Regions from separate parts of the Bordetella sp. MIP270_01_BMS genome, predicted to be linked through region 1. Evidence: predicted binding sites of a transcription regulator. Region 1 holds the regulator's gene; each other region holds the start of a gene.
What was found. Region 1 encodes LexA, which represses DNA repair genes until DNA is damaged. Its sites were predicted from a motif close to ACTGTATNNNNATACAGT; they were not measured.
Positions count from the first base shown of each region.

Region 2: a site for LexA is predicted at 2,263-2,280, ahead of ACV17W_RS15250 (putative DNA modification/repair radical SAM protein). Genes of this name have one in related genera too.
Region 3: a site for LexA is predicted at 4,176-4,193, ahead of ACV17W_RS06025 (PA0069 family radical SAM protein). Genes of this name have one in related genera too.

Region 1 is NZ_CM143297.1:1,040,200-1,046,256, forward strand. Features, by position in the region: gene uvrB (excinuclease ABC subunit UvrB) at 1-1,540, opposite strand, end outside; gene ACV17W_RS04795 (amino acid aminotransferase) at 1,616-2,821, shown strand; gene lexA (transcriptional repressor LexA) at 3,338-4,012, shown strand; gene lon (endopeptidase La) at 4,384-6,057, opposite strand, start outside.
Region 2 is NZ_CM143297.1:3,244,307-3,250,363, reverse strand. Features, by position in the region: gene ACV17W_RS15255 (UdgX family uracil-DNA binding protein) at 1-1,057, opposite strand, end outside; gene ACV17W_RS15250 (putative DNA modification/repair radical SAM protein) at 1,054-2,259, opposite strand; gene ACV17W_RS15245 (isocitrate lyase/PEP mutase family protein) at 2,377-3,234, shown strand; gene ACV17W_RS15240 (methylated-DNA--[protein]-cysteine S-methyltransferase) at 3,355-3,852, shown strand; gene ACV17W_RS15235 (DNA-3-methyladenine glycosylase I) at 3,849-4,451, shown strand; gene ACV17W_RS15230 (DUF4377 domain-containing protein) at 4,545-5,339, shown strand; gene ACV17W_RS15225 (CopD family copper resistance protein) at 5,448-5,888, shown strand; gene ACV17W_RS15220 (ABC transporter substrate-binding protein) at 5,919-6,057, opposite strand, start outside.
Region 3 is NZ_CM143297.1:1,304,189-1,310,245, forward strand. Features, by position in the region: gene ACV17W_RS06005 (CoA pyrophosphatase) at 1-479, opposite strand, end outside; gene rplS (50S ribosomal protein L19) at 624-1,004, opposite strand; gene ACV17W_RS06015 (EamA family transporter) at 1,362-2,234, shown strand; gene ACV17W_RS06020 (hypothetical protein) at 2,382-2,879, opposite strand; gene ACV17W_RS06025 (PA0069 family radical SAM protein) at 2,892-4,169, opposite strand; gene ACV17W_RS06030 (sulfate adenylyltransferase subunit 1) at 4,363-5,661, opposite strand; gene cysD (sulfate adenylyltransferase subunit CysD) at 5,688-6,057, opposite strand, start outside.

The DNA of each region.
Region 1 (6,057 bases):
GCAGGTTGATTCCGACCAGCACGTCGAAGGTGCCGAGCCGCAGGTCGCGGATGATTTCGACGCGCTCGACCGTATCGATGTCGGAGTGCAGATAACGCACCCGCACCCCGTGCTCGGCAAGATAGTCGGTAAGATCTTCGGCCATGCGCTTGGTGAGAGTAGTGACCAAGACGCGCTCTTGCGCCGCGACCCGAAGTTTTATCTGCCCAAGCAGGTCGTCGACCTGCGTGCGGGCGGGCCGGACCTCGACCAGGGGGTCTACCAGACCAGTCGGCCGAACCACTTGCTCGACCACATTGTCGGAATGCTCTTGTTCGTACGCCGCAGGCGTGGCCGACACGAAGACGCACTGGCGCATGCGGGATTCGAACTCTTCGAGCCGCAAGGGCCGGTTGTCCAGTGCCGAGGGAAGCCGGAAGCCATATTGCACCAAGGTTTCCTTGCGCGCGCGATCCCCTCGGAACATGCCGCCCAACTGCCCGATGGTGACGTGGCTTTCATCGATGAACATGAGCGCGTCTGCGGGCAGGTAATCGATGAGCGTGGGCGGCGGCTCGCCCGGCGCAGCGCCCGACAGGTGCCGTGAATAGTTTTCGATACCCTTGCAGAAACCGAGTTCCTGCAGCATTTCGAGGTCGAACCGCGTGCGTTGCTCGAGACGCTGCGCTTCCACCAGCCGGCCTTCGGCGGTGAGCAGTTTAAGACGGTCGCGCAGCTCTTCCTTGATGGTTTCGATGGCGCGCAGGACCGTATCGCGCGGCGTCACATAGTGCGAGCCCGGGTAAACGGTAAAGCGCGGCACTTTCTGGCGCACGCGCCCTGTCAGCGGGTCGAACAATTCGAGCGATTCGATTTCATCGTCGAACAGCGTCAGCCGTACCGCCAATTCGGGGCTTTCGGCCGGGAAGATGTCGAGCGTCTCGCCCCGCGCGCGGAACGTGCCCCGAGTGAAGTCGGCGTCGTTGCGCGTATATTGCATGGCGACCAGGCGCGCCAGCACTTCACGGCGCGAAATGCGGTCTCCGGCGCGCAGGATCAGCACCATGGCATGGTAGTCGCCCGGGTTGCCGATGCCGTAGATGCACGAGACGGTGCCTACGATGATGGTGTCGCGGCGCTCGAGCAGGCTCTTGGTGGCCGACAGCCGCATCTGCTCAATGTGCTCGTTGATTGACGAGTCTTTCTCGATGAACAGGTCGCGCGTGGGGACGTAGGCCTCAGGCTGGTAGTAGTCGTAATACGAGACGAAATATTCAACGGCGTTCTTGGGAAAGAACTCGCGCATTTCGGCATACAGCTGCGCGGCGAGCGTCTTGTTGGGCGCCAGCACCAAGGCAGGCCGGCCCAGCCTGGCGATGATGTTCGCCATGGTGTATGTCTTGCCCGACCCCGTCACGCCCAGCAGGGTCTGATACATGAGGCCATCCTGAATGCCCTGCGCCAGGCTCGCAATCGCCGTGGGCTGGTCGCCCGCCGGCGGGTACGGCTGGTACAGGTGGAAGGGGCTGTCGGGAAAATCGACGAATCCAGGAGCGGTCATGCTAGACTGTCTCAGGGTAAACCCCCCATTATCCACAGCACGCGCCCCCGCGTCCACATACCCTTACTGAACCCCATGAGCTCTCTTTTCGATTCCGTCGAACTTGCGCCGCGCGACCCCATCCTGGGTCTGAACGAACAGTACAACGCCGATACCCGCCCCGGCAAAGTCAACCTGGGCGTGGGCGTGTACTACGATGATGACGGCCGCATTCCGCTGCTGGCAGCCGTGCGCAAGGCGGAAATTGCCCGCATCGAGGCTGCTGCCGCTCGGGGATACCTGCCCATCGAAGGCATCGCCGGTTACAACAAGGGGGCCCAGGCCCTGCTGCTGGGCGCCGATTCGCCCCTGGCCGCCGAAGGCCGCGTTCTCACCGCGCAGGCGCTAGGCGGTACGGGCGCCCTGAAGATCGGCGCCGACTTCCTGCAACAGCTGCTGCCGAATTCCAAGGTGCTGATCAGCAATCCCAGCTGGGAGAACCATCGTGCGCTGTTCGAACGCGCCGGGTTCACGGTCGACACCTACGCCTATTACGACGCCGCCACGCATGGACTGGACTTCGATGGCATGCTGGCGTCTCTGCAAGCAGCCCCTGAACAAACCATCGTGGTATTGCACGCCTGCTGCCACAACCCCACCGGCGTCGATCCCACCGCCGAACAGTGGCAACAGATCGCCCAGGTGGTCAAGGCCCGCAACCTTGTGCCCTTCCTGGACATCGCCTACCAGGGTTTCGGCGCCGGCCTCCAGGAAGACGCGGCCGTGGTGCGGCTATTCGCCAGCCTGGGCTTGACGATGTTGATCAGTTCGTCATTCTCGAAATCGTTTTCGCTGTATGGCGAGCGCGTCGGCGCGCTTACCGTGGTCGCAGGCAACCAGGACGAAGCGAAGCGGGTGCTCAGTCAGCTCAAGCGCGTCATCCGCACCAACTACTCCAACCCGCCCACCCACGGCGGCACGGTGGTCTCAACCGTGTTGAACACGCCCGAGCTGTACACCCTGTGGGAACAGGAACTGGCCAGCATGCGTGATCGCATCCGCCTGATGCGCAAGCAACTGGTCGAGAAAATTGCAGCGGCCGGCGCCACCCAGGATTTCGGCTTCGTCCTGCAGCAGCGGGGCATGTTCTCGTATTCCGGCCTGACGTCCGCCCAGGTGGACGTATTGCGTGAGCAGCACGGCATTTACGCCGTCGCCAGCGGGCGCATCTGCGTCGCTGCCCTGAACAGCCGCAATATCGACACCGTGGCCGAGGCCATCGCCGCCGTGATCAAGCAATAATCGAATCGTCTGTGCCCGCCAAAGGCCCGTCCTCCCGGACGGGCCTTTTGTTTTGCGTCGTCCGCTCCCGGCTCCTCCCCAGGTTAGCCCGTGCGGGCCCATTCGCCGTGCGCGCGAGCGGTCACTTCGAAACCGCGTCCGTGGGCCTTTAATGCTGACGACTGAAGGGCATACAGCAGCCGCTGACTTCACCTGAAAACTATCTTCTTGCCGCCGCGCTTCGCCTGGGCCTCGACGTTGCCCGCCCCGCGCATCTGACGTAACGCGGGGCAGCAAATCGCTGCAGTATGTCCTTCCGCCCAATGGGAAGCGGCCATGCCAGCCTTATCGTGCCCTTGTCCGGTCCACGCCTCCGATGCCGCACTCCGCTCTGGACAATTGCCGCCGTCTATATCCTGCGAGCGCTCGGCGCCTAGAACCGCAGGCTCGCAACCATCGCGCTCACTTGCTTTTTTGTCCAGTGTCGTCCAGAATCGCTGCTGTATATCCATACAGTCCGCATTACGGATCATCGCCATGGCCACCAAACTCACCACGCGTCAGCAGGAAATCCTGGATCTCATCCGGCTTACGGTGGCACGCACCGGCTTCCCGCCCACGCGCGCGGAAATCGCACGCGCCCTGGGGTTTCGGTCTCCCAATGCCGCGGAAGATCATCTGAAGGCGCTCGCGCGCAAGGGCGCCATCGAGCTGACCGCAGGCGCGTCTCGTGGCATACGCCTGAACGACCCTGTGGATACCGCCGCGTCGGGCACCGCTTCGTCTGCGTCCGGGCTCACCGGCATGGTCGACGCAGTGGGGCGCCTGCTGTTGCCTCTTGTGGGCCGTGTGGCAGCCGGCAGTCCTATCCTGGCGGCAGAACACGTCGAACGCGAAATCGGAGTGGACCCCGCCCTGTTCGAGCAAGCGCCCGACTATCTGCTCAAAGTGCGCGGCATGAGCATGCGCGATGCCGGCATACTTGAAGGCGACCTGCTCGCCGTCAAGCGGGCGGCAGACGCTCGCAATGGGCAGATCGTCGTTGCCCGCCTGGGCGATGATGTCACCGTCAAGCGATTGCAGCGTTCAGGGGGTCGCGTCGAACTTCTTCCGGAAAACCCGGACTTCTCACCCATTGTCGTCGACGGCACGCAAGAGTTCGCGCTTGAAGGCATTGCCGTGGGTCTGATACGCACCCAGGCGTTGCATTGATTCGCGCTTCCCGCCCCGGCCACTGCGCAACCCGGCAGTGTCCCGGCGATGTAGCCGAACATCCGCGACGCCGGACTGTCTGATTCCGGCCAATTCATGCGCATGTTGCGAATCACGCTGGAACGCAGTCCGCCCACCGGACCTTGCCCGTAGACCCCGCCCGGGCAGAATTTCAGCCCGCACTGGACGAGCGCCATACCGAGTTGTGCCACGCCGCCCAGACCTCGCAATCAAGTTGGATTTGCAGTGCAAGCGCGCGCCGTCCAACCGTTATGGCGCAGCTGGCCACCCTACCGCGCCAGCGGAACAAATAAAAAAGGGCGTCTCGCGACGCCCTTTTTCATGGCGCTTGCACGCCATGCGGATCAATCCTAGTGCTTGAAGACCGGATCGCTCGAAGCCGGCTCGGCCGGCTTGGCGACGAGGGGCTCCTTGACCGCTTCGTCTTCGGCCAAGGGCTCGGGCTGACGCTCAAGCGCCAATTCAAGCACCTTGTCGATCCAACGTACCGGCACGATTTCGAGCTGATTCTTGACGTTGTCGGGGATTTCCGCCAGATCTTTGACGTTTTCTTCAGGAATCAGGACCGTCTTGATGCCGCCCCGATGCGCCGCCAACAGCTTTTCTTTCAGACCGCCGATGGGTAGAACCTCGCCACGCAAGGTGATCTCGCCCGTCATCGCCACGTCGGCGCGTACCGGAATCCGAGAAAGCGCGGACACCATCGCGGTGGTGATGGCAATACCGGCAGACGGGCCGTCTTTGGGCGTCGCACCTTCCGGCACGTGCACGTGCATATCGTGCTTTTCAAACACGCTGTCGGCAAATCCCAGGCGTCGAGCGCGTGATCTGACCACCGTACGGGCGGCCTCGACCGATTCCTTCATGACGTCGCCCAGCGATCCCGTGCGCTGGATCGTGCCCTTGCCAGGCATATCGGCCACTTCGATTGTGAGCAGATCGCCACCGACTTCCGTCCAGGCCAGGCCAGTCACTTGGCCGATCTGGTTTTCTTTCTCGGCCATGCCAAACGTGTAACGACGCACGCCCAGGTAATCGCTGAGATTCTCGGCACTGACGTGAACCGGCGCCAGCTCGGCCGGCTTGCCTTCGGCCTTGGCCTTGTCGGCTTTCGCCAGCAGTTCCTTGACCACCTTGCGGCAGATCTTGCCCACTTCGCGTTCGAGTGCCCGGACGCCCGCCTCGCGGGTGTAGTAGCGCACGATGTCGCGCAGCGCCGAATCATCCACGGTCAGTTCGGAATCTTTCACGCCGTTGTTCTTCATCAGCTTGGGCAGCAGATGGTCGCGGCCGATATGCACTTTTTCGTCTTCGGTATAGCCCGAAAGCCGAATCACTTCCATGCGGTCGAGCAGCGCGGGGGGAATGTTCAGCGTGTTGCTGGTTGCCACGAACATGACGTCCGACAGGTCGAAGTCGACTTCGATGTAGTGGTCCTGGAAGGTATGGTTCTGCTCGGGGTCCAGCACCTCGAGCAGCGCCGACGAGGGGTCGCCCCGGAAGTCCATGCCCAGCTTGTCGATCTCGTCGAGCAGGAACAGCGGGTTGCGCACGCCGACCTTGCTCATGTTTTGCAGGATCTTGCCCGGCATCGAACCGATATAAGTGCGGCGATGCCCGCGAATTTCAGCTTCGTCGCGCACGCCGCCCAGCGCCATCCGCACGAACTTGCGATTCGTGGCACGCGCAATGGACTGCCCCAGCGAGGTCTTGCCCACACCCGGGGGCCCGACCAAGCACAGAATGGGCGCCTTGACCTTGTCGACGCGCTGTTGCACGGCAAGATACTCGAGAATGCGCTCTTTCACCTTCTCGAGGCCATAGTGATCGTCGTCGAGAACTTTCTCGGCGTTGCCTATCGAGTTGTTGATCTTGCTCTTGCGCTTCCAGGGCAGGTTGATAAGCGTGTCGATGTAGTTGCGCACCACCGTGGCTTCGGCGGACATGGGCGACATCAGCTTGAGCTTCTTGAGTTCGGCATCGGCCTTCTTGCGCGCCTCTTTCGGCATGTGCGCGGCGATGAT
Region 2 (6,057 bases), 2.2 Mb from region 1:
AGACCCGGCCGGCCAGGTCTTCGTGATCACCCGGCTGTTCACCGACCAGCATCAGGCACGCCGTCTCGCTGCCCTGCCCCGGCACAACCTGTGTGGCATTGCGCCAGAGTTCGCACCGGCGACATTGCTCGAGTGTGGTGGCCGTCGGCCGCTGCGGCTGCGCCCGTTCTGCATCGACCACCACCGGCTTGCCTCGCATGATGCGTATGCCGCTGGCCTGGCCCAGCTGGCGGGCACCTTGGCGGGCTTCCGCGATCATCGAAGGGATCAGCGATGCCTCGGGCAGCCCCTTCCAGAAACGCACCGGCATGCGCTGTTCCAGCGCCGTTTCGTTCAGGCGCGCGGGGTTGAAGGTGCTTTTGTAATACAGCTGCCACAGCGCCTGCACGTTGTCGGCGGCGGCGTCGGCCTGCAGATCTTGTGCATCACCGGGCGCGTCGGTCAGGGTCAGAGACTGCCCGTCCCACAGGGCCAGGCCATGGGGCGTGCCGACGCACCAGCTGGCATTGCCCATGCGACGCGCGAAGTGCTCTGCCGCATCGGCCAGGACGTCATGTTCAGGTTCGTACCACGCAAGGTACTGCGGCAAGCCGGCGCGCTCGCTGCGATGGAAGCGCACGTACGCAATCATGTCATGGTGGCATCGCCGTACGGCCTTGGCCATGGCGTGCAACTTTGCGCCGTCTTCGTCGGCGGCGGACGCGACCGCCCGATCGCCGTGCGCCCAGCGCCACAGCGCGCGGTACATCAGCGCCCAGCGACCCGGCCAGCGGTACTGCGCGGCCTTGGCCAACAGTTCGGACATGGCTCTTGATATGCGCAGTGTGGAAGTGGCGGGAAGCGCCGCCCCCGGCTGCGAGGTGAGGCGGGTGTCCGCGGGCGCCGGGTCTGCCGAGTAGCCCAGCTCGATCTGCCCGGCGGCTCGCGCGCCCGGTGCGCCCTCGATCCAGCTGAGCATTTCGGGTGCCCAGTGCGCAGCGAGGGCCCGCAATGCCTGCACGCGCCAACCCGCGTAGCCGTCGCAGACGACCAGGCGGTGCAGTTCGGCGTGGCTCATAACAGGGACAACTGCGCCGGCGCCTGTGTCAGCGCTCGACGCAATTGCTCGGAAGGTGAATCGGCCTGCCGGGGCTTGTAGTCTTGCACCACGACGAACGGCCGGACCTTGTCCATGGGACAGCGCAGCCGAACCAGGTCTTGGTAACGTATCGCTCGCAAGCGGCGCAATTCAACCAGGCGTTTGGCATTGCGCATGCCGATGCCGGGCACGCGCGCGATCAGCCGCTGCGAGGCCCGGTTCAGATCGACGGGGAACGATTCGCGATGCGCCAGCGCCCACGCCAACTTGGGGTCGATATCCAGTGGCAGATCACCCGACACCTGGAACAGCTCTTCGGCCCGGAATCCGTAGCCGCGCAGCAGGAAATCAGCCTGGTACAGGCGATGTTCGCGCAATAGCGGCGGCGCCTGGGCCGGCAGACCCGCGGGGCTGTCGGGTATGGGGCTGAACGCGGAGTAATAGACACGCTTGAGCTTGTACGCACCGTACAGGTTTTGCGCCGTATTCAGTATGGCGCGGTCATCGGCGTCGTCGGCGCCCACGATCATCTGGGTGCTCTGCCCCGCAGGCGCACTGCCGCGCTTTTCTTCCAGCGCTACTTCCTGGGCCAGCCGGATCGATCCCATGGCGCGCTTGATGGTATGCGAGTTTTTTTCGGGCGCCAGGCGATACAGCCCTTGTTCAGTGGGCAGTTCGATGTTCACGCTGAGGCGGTCGGCGTACTGGCCGGCCAGCGTGATCAGGCGCGGGTCGGCATCGGGAATGGTCTTCAGGTGGATGTAGCCGCGAAACTGGTGCGTGTCACGCAATGATCGCGCAACTTCGACCAGCTGTTCCATGGTGTAGTCGGCGCTGCGGATGATGCCCGAACTGAGAAACAGCCCATCGATGTAATTGCGGCGATAGAAGTCGAGCGTGAGATCGACCACTTCACGGGGAAGGAACCGCGCACGCGGCACGTTGCTGGATCGGCGATTGACGCAATACTGGCAGTCGTACTGGCAGAAGTTGGTGAGCAGTATCTTCAGCAACGAAACACAGCGGCCATCGGGCGTGAAGCTATGGCAGATGCCCGCCCCGGTACTGGCGCCCAGACCCTCGCGCCCCTTCGAATCGCGCCGGGGAGCCCCGCTGCTGGCGCACGAGGCGTCGTATTTCGCGGCGTCGGCCAGGATTTCCAGCTTGGTTGAAATTTCCATAACACTGTTTATTTATACAGTATTATATCGGTGATCCGTCGTGCCGCAAGCCCGCCGAAGCTGCCCCTGAATGTCCGGCCTCGCACCACGGTGCGAAAGGCGCCGGGAATGAGTACGATGCACGCACACCCTGAGGAGATCGTCACCATGACCGCCTTGCCCAACGCCGCGTGCGCGGCATTCCGCGCCCTGCATGAGAGTGGCTGTTTCATCTTGCCCAACCCCTGGGACACGGGCAGCGCCCGGTTTCTGCAAAGCCTGGGCTTCGAGGCGCTGGCCACCACCAGCTCGGGCATGGCCTGGACCCAAGGCAGCCCCGACGGCGAAGCCAGCCTGGAATCGGTGCTGGCGCATCTGCGCACCATGGTGGCCGCCACGCCATTGCCCGTGAATGCCGACTTCGAGAACGGCTATGCCCCCGATGCCGAGGGGGTGGCGCGCAATGTGCGCCTGGCCGTCGAAACCGGGGTGGCGGGGCTGTCCATCGAAGACGCCACCGGCGATCCGGCCGATCCACTGTACCCGCTGGATATCGCGGTTGAACGCATGCGCGCCGCGCGTCGCGCCATCGATGATGCCGGCACGGGCGCGATGCTGGTGGGGCGCGCCGAGAATTTCGTCGTGGGCCGCCCCGATCTGGCCGATGCCATCGCCCGCCTGCAGGCCTATGCCGAAGCCGGCGCCGACTGCCTGTATGCGCCGGGCATACGCACACGCGAGCAGATTGCCGCCGTCGTGAGCGCGGTGGCGCCCAAGCCGGTGAATCTGCTGGTGGGCACCACCAGCGAACTCACCGTCGACGAAATCGCCGCATTGGGCGTACGTCGTATCAGCGTAGGCGGAGGCCTGGCCCGCTCGGCATGGGGCGGTTTCATCAACGCTGCACAAGCCCTGGCCCAGGGGCGCCTGGACACGGCGTTCGCTCAGGCCGCCACCAGCGACAGGCTGAACACGCTGTTTGCCGCGCGGTCCTGAACTTCCGGCAAAATGCGGCGCAAGAATGCGAGTGCCGGCAGTCCACGGAATGCCTAGACTGCAATTTCCGTGGCCTGCGCTCACTGTACCGGGCGTGGCACAGCTTTCAAGGAATCGATCATGTCCTACGCATACAAGACCGTCGCCTCGCCTGTGGGGCAGCTGACGCTGGTAGCCCGCGAATCGAAGCTAGTGGCCATTCTGTGGGAAAACGACAGGCCCGGGCGCGTACGCCTGGGCGCGCTGCACGCCGACCCGGGGCATCCGGTGCTGTGCGAGACCGAACGCCAGTTGGGAGAATATTTCGCAGGCCATCGCAGCGCATTCGATCTGCCGCTCGACTTCACCGGCACCGAGTTCCAGAAACAAGTCTGGCAGGCCTTGCTGACCATTCCATACGGCCAGACCCGCAGCTATCGCGAGATCGCCATGCAGATAGGCCGCGACAAGGCAGTGCGCGCCGTCGGCGCCGCCAATGGCCGCAACCCCCTGTCCATCATTGCGCCATGCCATCGGGTGATCGGCGCCACGGGCCAGCTGACGGGATTCGCCGGAGGCTTGCAGGCGAAGGCCGTGCTGCTGGCGCTGGAAAACCGGCAAGCGCCGTTGGCCGCATGACGCCGGCAAGCAGCGTCATCGTCGGCGATGATGGCCTGGCCCGGCCGCCCTGGGCGGCGCACGACCCGTTGTTGCGCCACTATTACGACACCGAATGGGGCATGCCGGTGCGCGACGAGCAGGGCCTGTTCGAGCGCCTCAGTCTCGAGTGCTTTCAGTCGGGGCTTTCCTGGGCGACCATCCTGCGCAAGCGCGAGGCTTTTCGCCTGGCCTTCAGCCATTTCGACCCTGACGCGGTGGCGGCGTATACGGCGGCCGACGTCGAGCGCCTGCTTGCCGACAGCGGCATCGTGCGCAATCGCGCCAAGATCCTGGCCACCATCAACAACGCAGCGGCCACCATCGCGCTGCGCCGCGAAGGCGGGCTGGGCGATTTCATCTGGTCTTTCCGGCCCGGCAGCACGCCGGCGCCGCGCACATTGGCCGAGATTCCCACTGTGTCGGAAGCGTCGACCGCCCTGAGCAAAGCCTTGCGTCAGCGCGGCTTCACCTTCGTGGGCCCCACCACCATGCATGCCCTGATGGAAGCCACCGGCATCATCGACACGCACCTGGTCGACAGCCACCGGCGCGGCAGTTCCGGCGTGTGGCCCGGCTGACCGCCCCCGCCCGGTGCGGCAGGCGTGCGTGTCATGAATCTTCGCGCCATAATCGGATGTCGACCCGCCAGGGCTTTACCAGCGAATAGGAAGATGAACCTGTACCGTCCGATATGCCGCTTTTTCCTGGTCAGCGTCCTGGGCACGCTGACCGCGTGCGCCCACGACCCTGCCGCCGACGTTGCGCCAGTGCAGGCCCCCACACTGCAGGCCTACCACTGGGACCTGGCCGAGGCCCGCGATGGCGACGCGGCCCAGCCGGTGCGCTGGGTTCCCCCGGTCACGCGCCAGGGCCGGCCGCTGCGCCTGAGCTTTGCCGATGGCCGCCTGACGGTATCCGGCTTGTGCAACAGCCTGGGCGCCAGCTACACACTGCAAGGTAGGCAGATTCGCATATCCCCGGTCATGGGCACCATGATGGCGTGCCCGGAACACGAACTCATGCAGTATGAGCAGGCGCTTGGGCAACGGCTGCCGCAAGCGGCCGCGTGGCGGATTGACGACCGCCCGTCGGGCCCGGCGCTGACGCTGGATTTCAGCGACGGCGGTCAGTGGACACTGGCCGGTGTTCCCACCGACGAGACGCGCTTCGGCACGGCCGGCAGCACGATGTTCCTGGAGGTTGCCGCCCAACGCGTGGCCTGCGCGCATCCCCTGATACCGAATATGCAGTGCCTGCGCGTGCGCGAAGTGCAGTTCGATGCACAGGGCCTGAAGGCGGGCCATGGCGAATGGCAGGCATTCTATGAAGACATCGAGGGCTATACGCACGAACCTGGCGTGCGCAACGTGCTGCGCGTCAAGCGCTACGAACGGCTTCAGACGCCCGCCGACGGGTCACGCTATGCATACGTACTCGACATGGTCGTGGAAAGCGCACGCGAATAAGGCAGGCGCGTACCCGGCGGCCGGCCTGCTGGTTGATCCGGATCATGGGCGTGGCGCGCCGTGGCGCGGAACATCGGCTGATTCCTGTTCACCGGCGCTGATTGCTTCATGGCCTATCCCTACTTGCTGATTGTGCACCTGCTCGCCGCCGTGGCATTCGCCGGCACGGTGTTCTTCGAAGTCGTCATGCTGGAAGGCATACGCCGGCGCGTGCCGCACGCAGCCATGCGAGCGGTCGAATCCGCCCTCGGGGCGCGCGCGCGCCGCCTCGTCCCGTGGATACTGCTGGCGCTATACGGCGCGGGGCTAGGCCTGGCATGGCACCATCGCGCCGCCCTGGCCCAACCCCTGGACAGCAGTTTCGGGCTGCTGCTGGGGTTGAAGATCGCACTGGCGGCCAGCGTATTCGGGCACTTCTTGGTGGCCATGCTGCTGCAGCGCCGGGGCCGCCTGAACGGCCGAAATTCCCGCCGCATCCACACCAGCGTGTTCTGTCACGTCGTGCTGATCCTGCTGCTGGCCAAGGCCATGTTCTACGTGCAATGGTAAACGCGCGCCGGCCTGCCCGCCCTCACCGGCCTACTGTCCGGCGTTCGGAAAAAACAGTTGCTGCCCATTGACCTTGTAGCTGGCAATGGCGTCCTGGCCAGGTTTCGAAGTCACCCAATCCACGAATTGCTGGGCCTGCTCGGCCTTCACGTGAGGGAACTTCTCGGGG
Region 3 (6,057 bases), 260 kb from region 1:
TCGGGCGCCAGGGTGAAACCCGGCCGCACCAGCGACAGCACCGGCGTGATCGAGAAGCCGGTGGCCGTCAGGTAGTGGGGCATGCTGCCCAATATGTCGACGAAGTCGTTAGACAATCCCGTTTCTTCTTCAGCTTCGCGCAGCGCCGCCGCCACGGGCGAGGCATCACTGCTTTCCAGGCGCCCCCCCGGAAAGCTGATCTGCCCGGCGTGATCGTACAGATGCGCCGTGCGCTGCGTCAGCATGACGCTCACGCCGCTGGCGCGCGCAACCATCGGTATCAGCACGGCGGCAAGCACGGGCGCGCCTTCGCGGCCTGGGTGACGATGCTCGGCCGATCCGAGGGGATCTTGCGGCCAGGGCCCCGGGCGGGTCAGCGCGACGCGCAGCAACTCGGGATCCAGCAAGTCGGGCGGCACCGCAGCAAGATTGGCGTTGGCGGGTTGCCAGTCCTGCGCGGCGGGGTCGAACGAGAGCATGGCCGGAGGCCGGCGGGGGCGGGTCGTAGGGTCTGGCATACCTGCTGCGTACAATAAAAAAAGGCACCTGTGCAGGTGCCTTTTTAACCCGGATTGCTGACTAGCGCGGAATGGCCCGGCAATGCCGGTTCCGCGCCAGCGTCATCAAGCCGACTTGGGCTGCTTGATGATCAGCTTTTCCTTGATGCGTGCCGACTTGCCCGAGCGGTTGCGCAGGTAGTACAGCTTGGCGCGACGCACATCGCCACGGCGCTTGACTTCGATGCCGGCGATTTGCGGGGAATACAGTTGGAACGTACGCTCGACGGCTTCGCCCGACGAGATCTTGCGCACGATGAAAGACGAATTCAGGCCGCGATTGCGCTTGGCAATGACGACGCCTTCGTACGCCTGCACGCGCTTGCGGGTGCCTTCCACGACATTGACGCTGACCACCACGGTATCGCCAGGGGCGAATTCGGGCATGGTCTTGTCGCCGGTAAGGCGCTTGATTTCTTCCTGTTCCAGGATAGCGATGAGGTTCATGTGAACTCCGAGACCATCGTGCTTTGCGGTGTTTGTACGCAGCGGGCTGGGGTTGAGGCCGGCACTTTTGCTGTACGCAAAGTAGAGGATGAGGTTTGGTAAACCCAGCATTCTACATCAAAATCCCGGCAATTTCATAGGGTTAACGGCGAAGGCCGAGCGCCCAAGCCGCCGTCCGCGCGGCGGTACCGGCCCACGGCGCCATCCCGGCTACCACTGCGCCCGCCCCGCCCCCCGGGCGCCGGCCTGCATCAGGGGCGCGAGCGCCCGGCGGCGAATGGGAGTACGCTTGATGGCTGCCGTTGTCCCGCTGTCACAAACCTGTCATTGTCCGGCCGCCGGCCGCCGCAGCGCCTCATGTCCTATTCTTCCCTACTGTTGGTCATCCTGGCGGCGATGGCGCACGCCACCTGGAATCTGCTGGCCAAGCGGGCCGCCATGGTGGGGCCCGTATTCGTCTTCGCTTATGGCCTGTGCGCTGTACTGGTGTACGCGCCCTGGGTGATATGGATCTTGGTGCACGAAGGCATGGCCTGGACCTGGCCCGTCGTGCTCTGCATACTCGCCTCGAGCGCGCTGCACCTCGGTTACAGCCTTTGTTTGCAACGGGGCTACCAGGTTGCCGACCTGTCGGTGGTCTACCCCATTGCGCGGGGCACCGGCCCGCTGTTGTCGACAACCGGCGCCTTCCTGCTGCTGGGCGAGCCGGCGTCCGCCACAGGTATCGCAGGAATGTTGTGCGTGGTAGGCGGCGTGCTGCTGATCGCCACGCAGGGACGCCTGACCCTGTTCCGCCAGCCGCAGGCCTGGGTGGGCGTGCGATGGGGCGTGCTCATCGGTCTTTTTATCGCGGCGTACACCGTCGTGGACGCCTACGGCGTAAAGGTGCTGCTCATCATGCCGGTATTGTTTGACTGGTTCACCTGTGTGACGCGCACGGTGATGATAGGCCCCCATATATTCCGGCGCCGGGCCGAGAACTGGCGAGCCATGCGCGGCCACTGGCATCTGGCACTGGCGGTAGGAGTACTGTCGCCCCTGGGCTACATATTGGTGCTGTACGCCCTGCGCAACGGCGCGCCGTTGAGCCTGGTCGCACCCGCGCGCGAGATGTCGATGATGCTCGGCACACTGGCCGGTATGCTGCTGTTGCGCGAAAAGGTAGGCCCTGGAAGGTTGGCGGGCTGTGCCGCGATTCTGGCGGGCGTCGTTCTGCTGGGATCGAGCTAGCCGAATGCTGCGGCGTGCGTGGCCCGAGGCCGATGCCGCCCCAACCCAATCGCCGCGGCGCCGTTTTCCCGGCAGGTGCGCTGCACGCCGTTTGCCGATGGACCGCCCCGCCGTGCCGCGAGCCGGTCGGGATTCACCACGCCGGCATCAGAAACCGGCGGCAGCTCCCAACCACATCAGCCCGGGAATCAGGGCGCCCCACATGGCGACGAGCAGTACGTCGGTAACCATCTGGCGCACAGTGACGCCTTGCCGCGATGCATGGGCGACCGAGCCTAGCGACTGGCCGTGTGCGGCATGCAGGGAAGCTTCGCTGGATGCGCTGCGCCCCAGGCCACCGGCCTGACTGACACCGGCGTCGGACTGGACGGGGCGGCAAACCGGCGCCTCATGCACCGCACCCGACGGCTGCGGCGCGCCCACGGCGTCGGGGCGCGCCGCAGCCGGCGAAGGCGGCAAGGCAGCCGGCGAAGGCGGCAAGGCAGCCGGGCGGCGCTCGCGCGACAAGCCTGATGAGAACGGCCACCTGGCCGGCTGCCGCAGCACGCCCCCGGCGGCTTGGGCGAACATGCGCGGCATCCATGCGCCCAGCCGCGAAGGTGACAGGGTCGCGACGGAATCGGTGTCTAGCGTGGCGGTGGTCATGAGGTGCTCCGGTCAGAATAGCGTTAGCTGCGGCATGGACAGGCCCGGCTGAGCGCCACCCTGCCGATGGTTCTTGTGGGAAGTGCCCGCCCCATGTGCGGGCGACGGCGCGCGGGGCGCCTGAAACAAATGGGTAGCCAACTGCGGCCGCGTGGTGTTCAGCCCCAGCTTGCGCACCGCCAGATTGAAGCGCTGGCGCAGAAGATCGGCCCACAGGCCCGTGCCGCGCATGCGACTGCCGAAATTCGGGTCGTTGCGCCGACCATTGCGCAGGTCTTCTATGCGGTGCAACACGCGCTGGGCGCGATCGGGATAATGCGTGTGCAGCCATTCCTCGAATACGGCCCTGACTTCCCACGGCAGGCGCACCACGGTATAGCTGGCATAGCAGGCGCCCGCCTGGCGGGCATCCTGCAGGATGTGTTCCAGCGACTCGTCGTTGATGAAGGGAATGATGGGCGCCACCAGCACGCCAACCGGCACGCCCGCATTGGCCAGCGTGCGGACCGCCTGGATGCGCCGCCAGGGAGCGGAGGCCCGAGGCTCAAGCGTGCGCGCCATGTCGGCGTCGAGGGTGGTGATGCTGACATACACCGTGACCAGGCGGCGTTCGGCCAGGGCCTGCAAGAGGTCGATATCGCGTTCGACGAGGGCATTCTTCGTGACCAGCGTGGCCGGATGGCCCGTTTGCAGCATGAGTTCGAGCACGCCGCGGGTCAGCTGCCACTCGCGTTCGATAGGCTGGTACACATCGGTTGCGGAGCCGATGTTGATGGGCGACACCCGGTAGCCCGGGCGCGCCAGTTCGGCGCGCAGCACGTCGACCGCATTGGACTTGGCCACGAGACGGGTTTCGAAATCGAGGCCCGGTGAATAACCCAGATACGCATGGGTGGGCCGCGCGTAGCAGTACACGCAGCCATGTTCGCACCCGCGATAGGGGTTGACCGCCACGTCGAACGGGATGTCGGGAGAATCGTTGCGCGACAGCAGCTTGCGGGCCTGTTCGGCCTGCACCGAGGTTTTCAGGGAGGCCTCGGCCGTGATGGGAATGTGCCGGGACGGCGAGACTGGGGCGCAGGCGCCGGCTTCGGCGGAGCCGGGCCAATCGGTGTTGCCGAGGGCGTCGGCCGGCAGCTGACTGGAAGCCCAGCCATCGTCGGCGGGCGCGCGGTCGGTCTGCTGGAAGCGGTGCGCCACGTTAGTAACCGCTCCCCGGCCGCGCAAGGCGGCGGGGGCGGCAGCCGGGGACCCAGAACCGGCGGAAAAAACGTGTTTGGCGCGTTCCATGAAAGTACTGTACAAAAAACCAGTACTTTCGGCAAGCCCCATGCCCTGAAAAAGCGACGCCCCACTTTACCGCAAGACGCGCCGCCCGTCTGGACAATTCATTCCACCACCCGGAAATCGCTCGCAAACCCGCATGAACGTTGGGTTTAGCCGAAAAACAACAGCGCCGGCCCGGACGCCGCCGGTCTTGCGGCTAGCGCAACATGCCCGCGGCAGCCGTCTGGTGCGTCGCCTCGTCGATCAGGATGAAAGCGCCCGTCGCGGGGGCGCCGGCATAACTGTCTATCGCCAAAGGTTCACGCGTCACCAACGTGACGCGCCCGATTTCGTTCATGGCCAACGTGCCGCTCGCATTGGTCACTTCCTGCAGCTCGTGGATGTCGCGTTGCGTCAGCACCTCGCGGACCTTCGCGGACGTCAGGCGCGTTCCATGCTTGAGCAGATACCGCCGCGCGGGGTTCAAGGCCTGCGCATCCAGCCAGCACAGTTCCGCCTCGAACGCACGGCTGACGCGTGCCGCGGTGGCGGCATGGGCGAGCACGTCGCCACGCGACACGTCGACGTCCCGGTCGAGCACCACGGTTACCGAATCTCCCGCCAGGGCGGCGTCGACCTCGCGATCGAAAGCCCAGACTGCCTGCACGCGCGCGGCCACGCCCGAGGGCTGGACCACGATCTCATCGCCGGGCCGCAGTACGCCGCTGGCCACGCGGCCCGCATAGCCACGGAAATCATCGGCGCGGTCGCCACCGTGCCGCGCCACCCATTGCACCGGAAAGCGCAGCGGCCGTTCGAGATCGGCACTCGCCTGCTCGAGCTGTTCGAGCAGGCGCAGCAGCGGCGGGCCCTCGTACCACGGGGTGCGCACCGAGGCATGAACCACATTGTCGCCTTGCAGGGCCGACAAGGGCAGCACATGGAACCGGCCGATATCCAGGCGCCGTGCGAGTTCCGCGTAGGCTTCGCGGATGCGCTCGAACACGGCGCGGTCCCAACCTACCAGGTCCATCTTGTTGACCGCCACCACGATGTGCTGAATGCCCAGCAGGCGCGCGATGGTGCTGTGCCGTTTGGTCTGCGGCAGCAGCTGGCCATCGGCCGCGCGGGTGGCATCGATCAGGATGATGGCCGCGTCGGCGGTCGAGGCGCCGGTAACCATATTGCGCGTGTACTGTTCATGCCCCGGCGCATCGGCGACGATGAACTTGCGCAACGGGGTTGAAAAGTACCGGTAGGCCACGTCGATGGTGATGCCCTGCTCGCGTTCGGCCTCCAGGCCGTCGGTCAGCAGGGCGAAGTCGATGCCATCGCCAGCCACCCGCTTGTACTTGGCGCGGGCGATGGCCTCCAGCTGGTCGGCGAAAACGCCCTTGCTGTCGTAAAGCAGGCGACCGATCAGGGTCGACTTGCCGTCATCGACCGAGCCGGCCGTGATCAGGCGCAGCACGCCGTTCTCGGCGCCCGAAAGAAAAGAGTCGTTCACTGCGTTCATTGGAAGAGGTCCGGTACTCAATCAGTTCAGAAATAACCTTCCTTCTTGCGGCGCTCCATCGAGGCCTCGGAAGTCTGGTCGTCCATGCGGGTGGCGCCGCGCTCGGTGATATCCGTCACGGCGGTTTCGGCAATGATGGCCGCGGCATCGGCCGCGTCCGAGGCCACCGGGCAGGTGCAGGAAATATCGCCCACAGTGCGGAACCGCACTGCCAGGCGCTCGACTTTCTCGCCATCGCGCGGCGGAGTCAGCGCGGTCACGGGCACCAGCAGCCCGTTGCGGCGCACGACGTCGCGCTGGTGGCTGTAATAGATCGACGGCAATCCGAGCCGCTCGCGCTGGATGTACTGCCATACATCCAGTTCCGTCCAGTTGGAAATCGGAAACACCCGCATG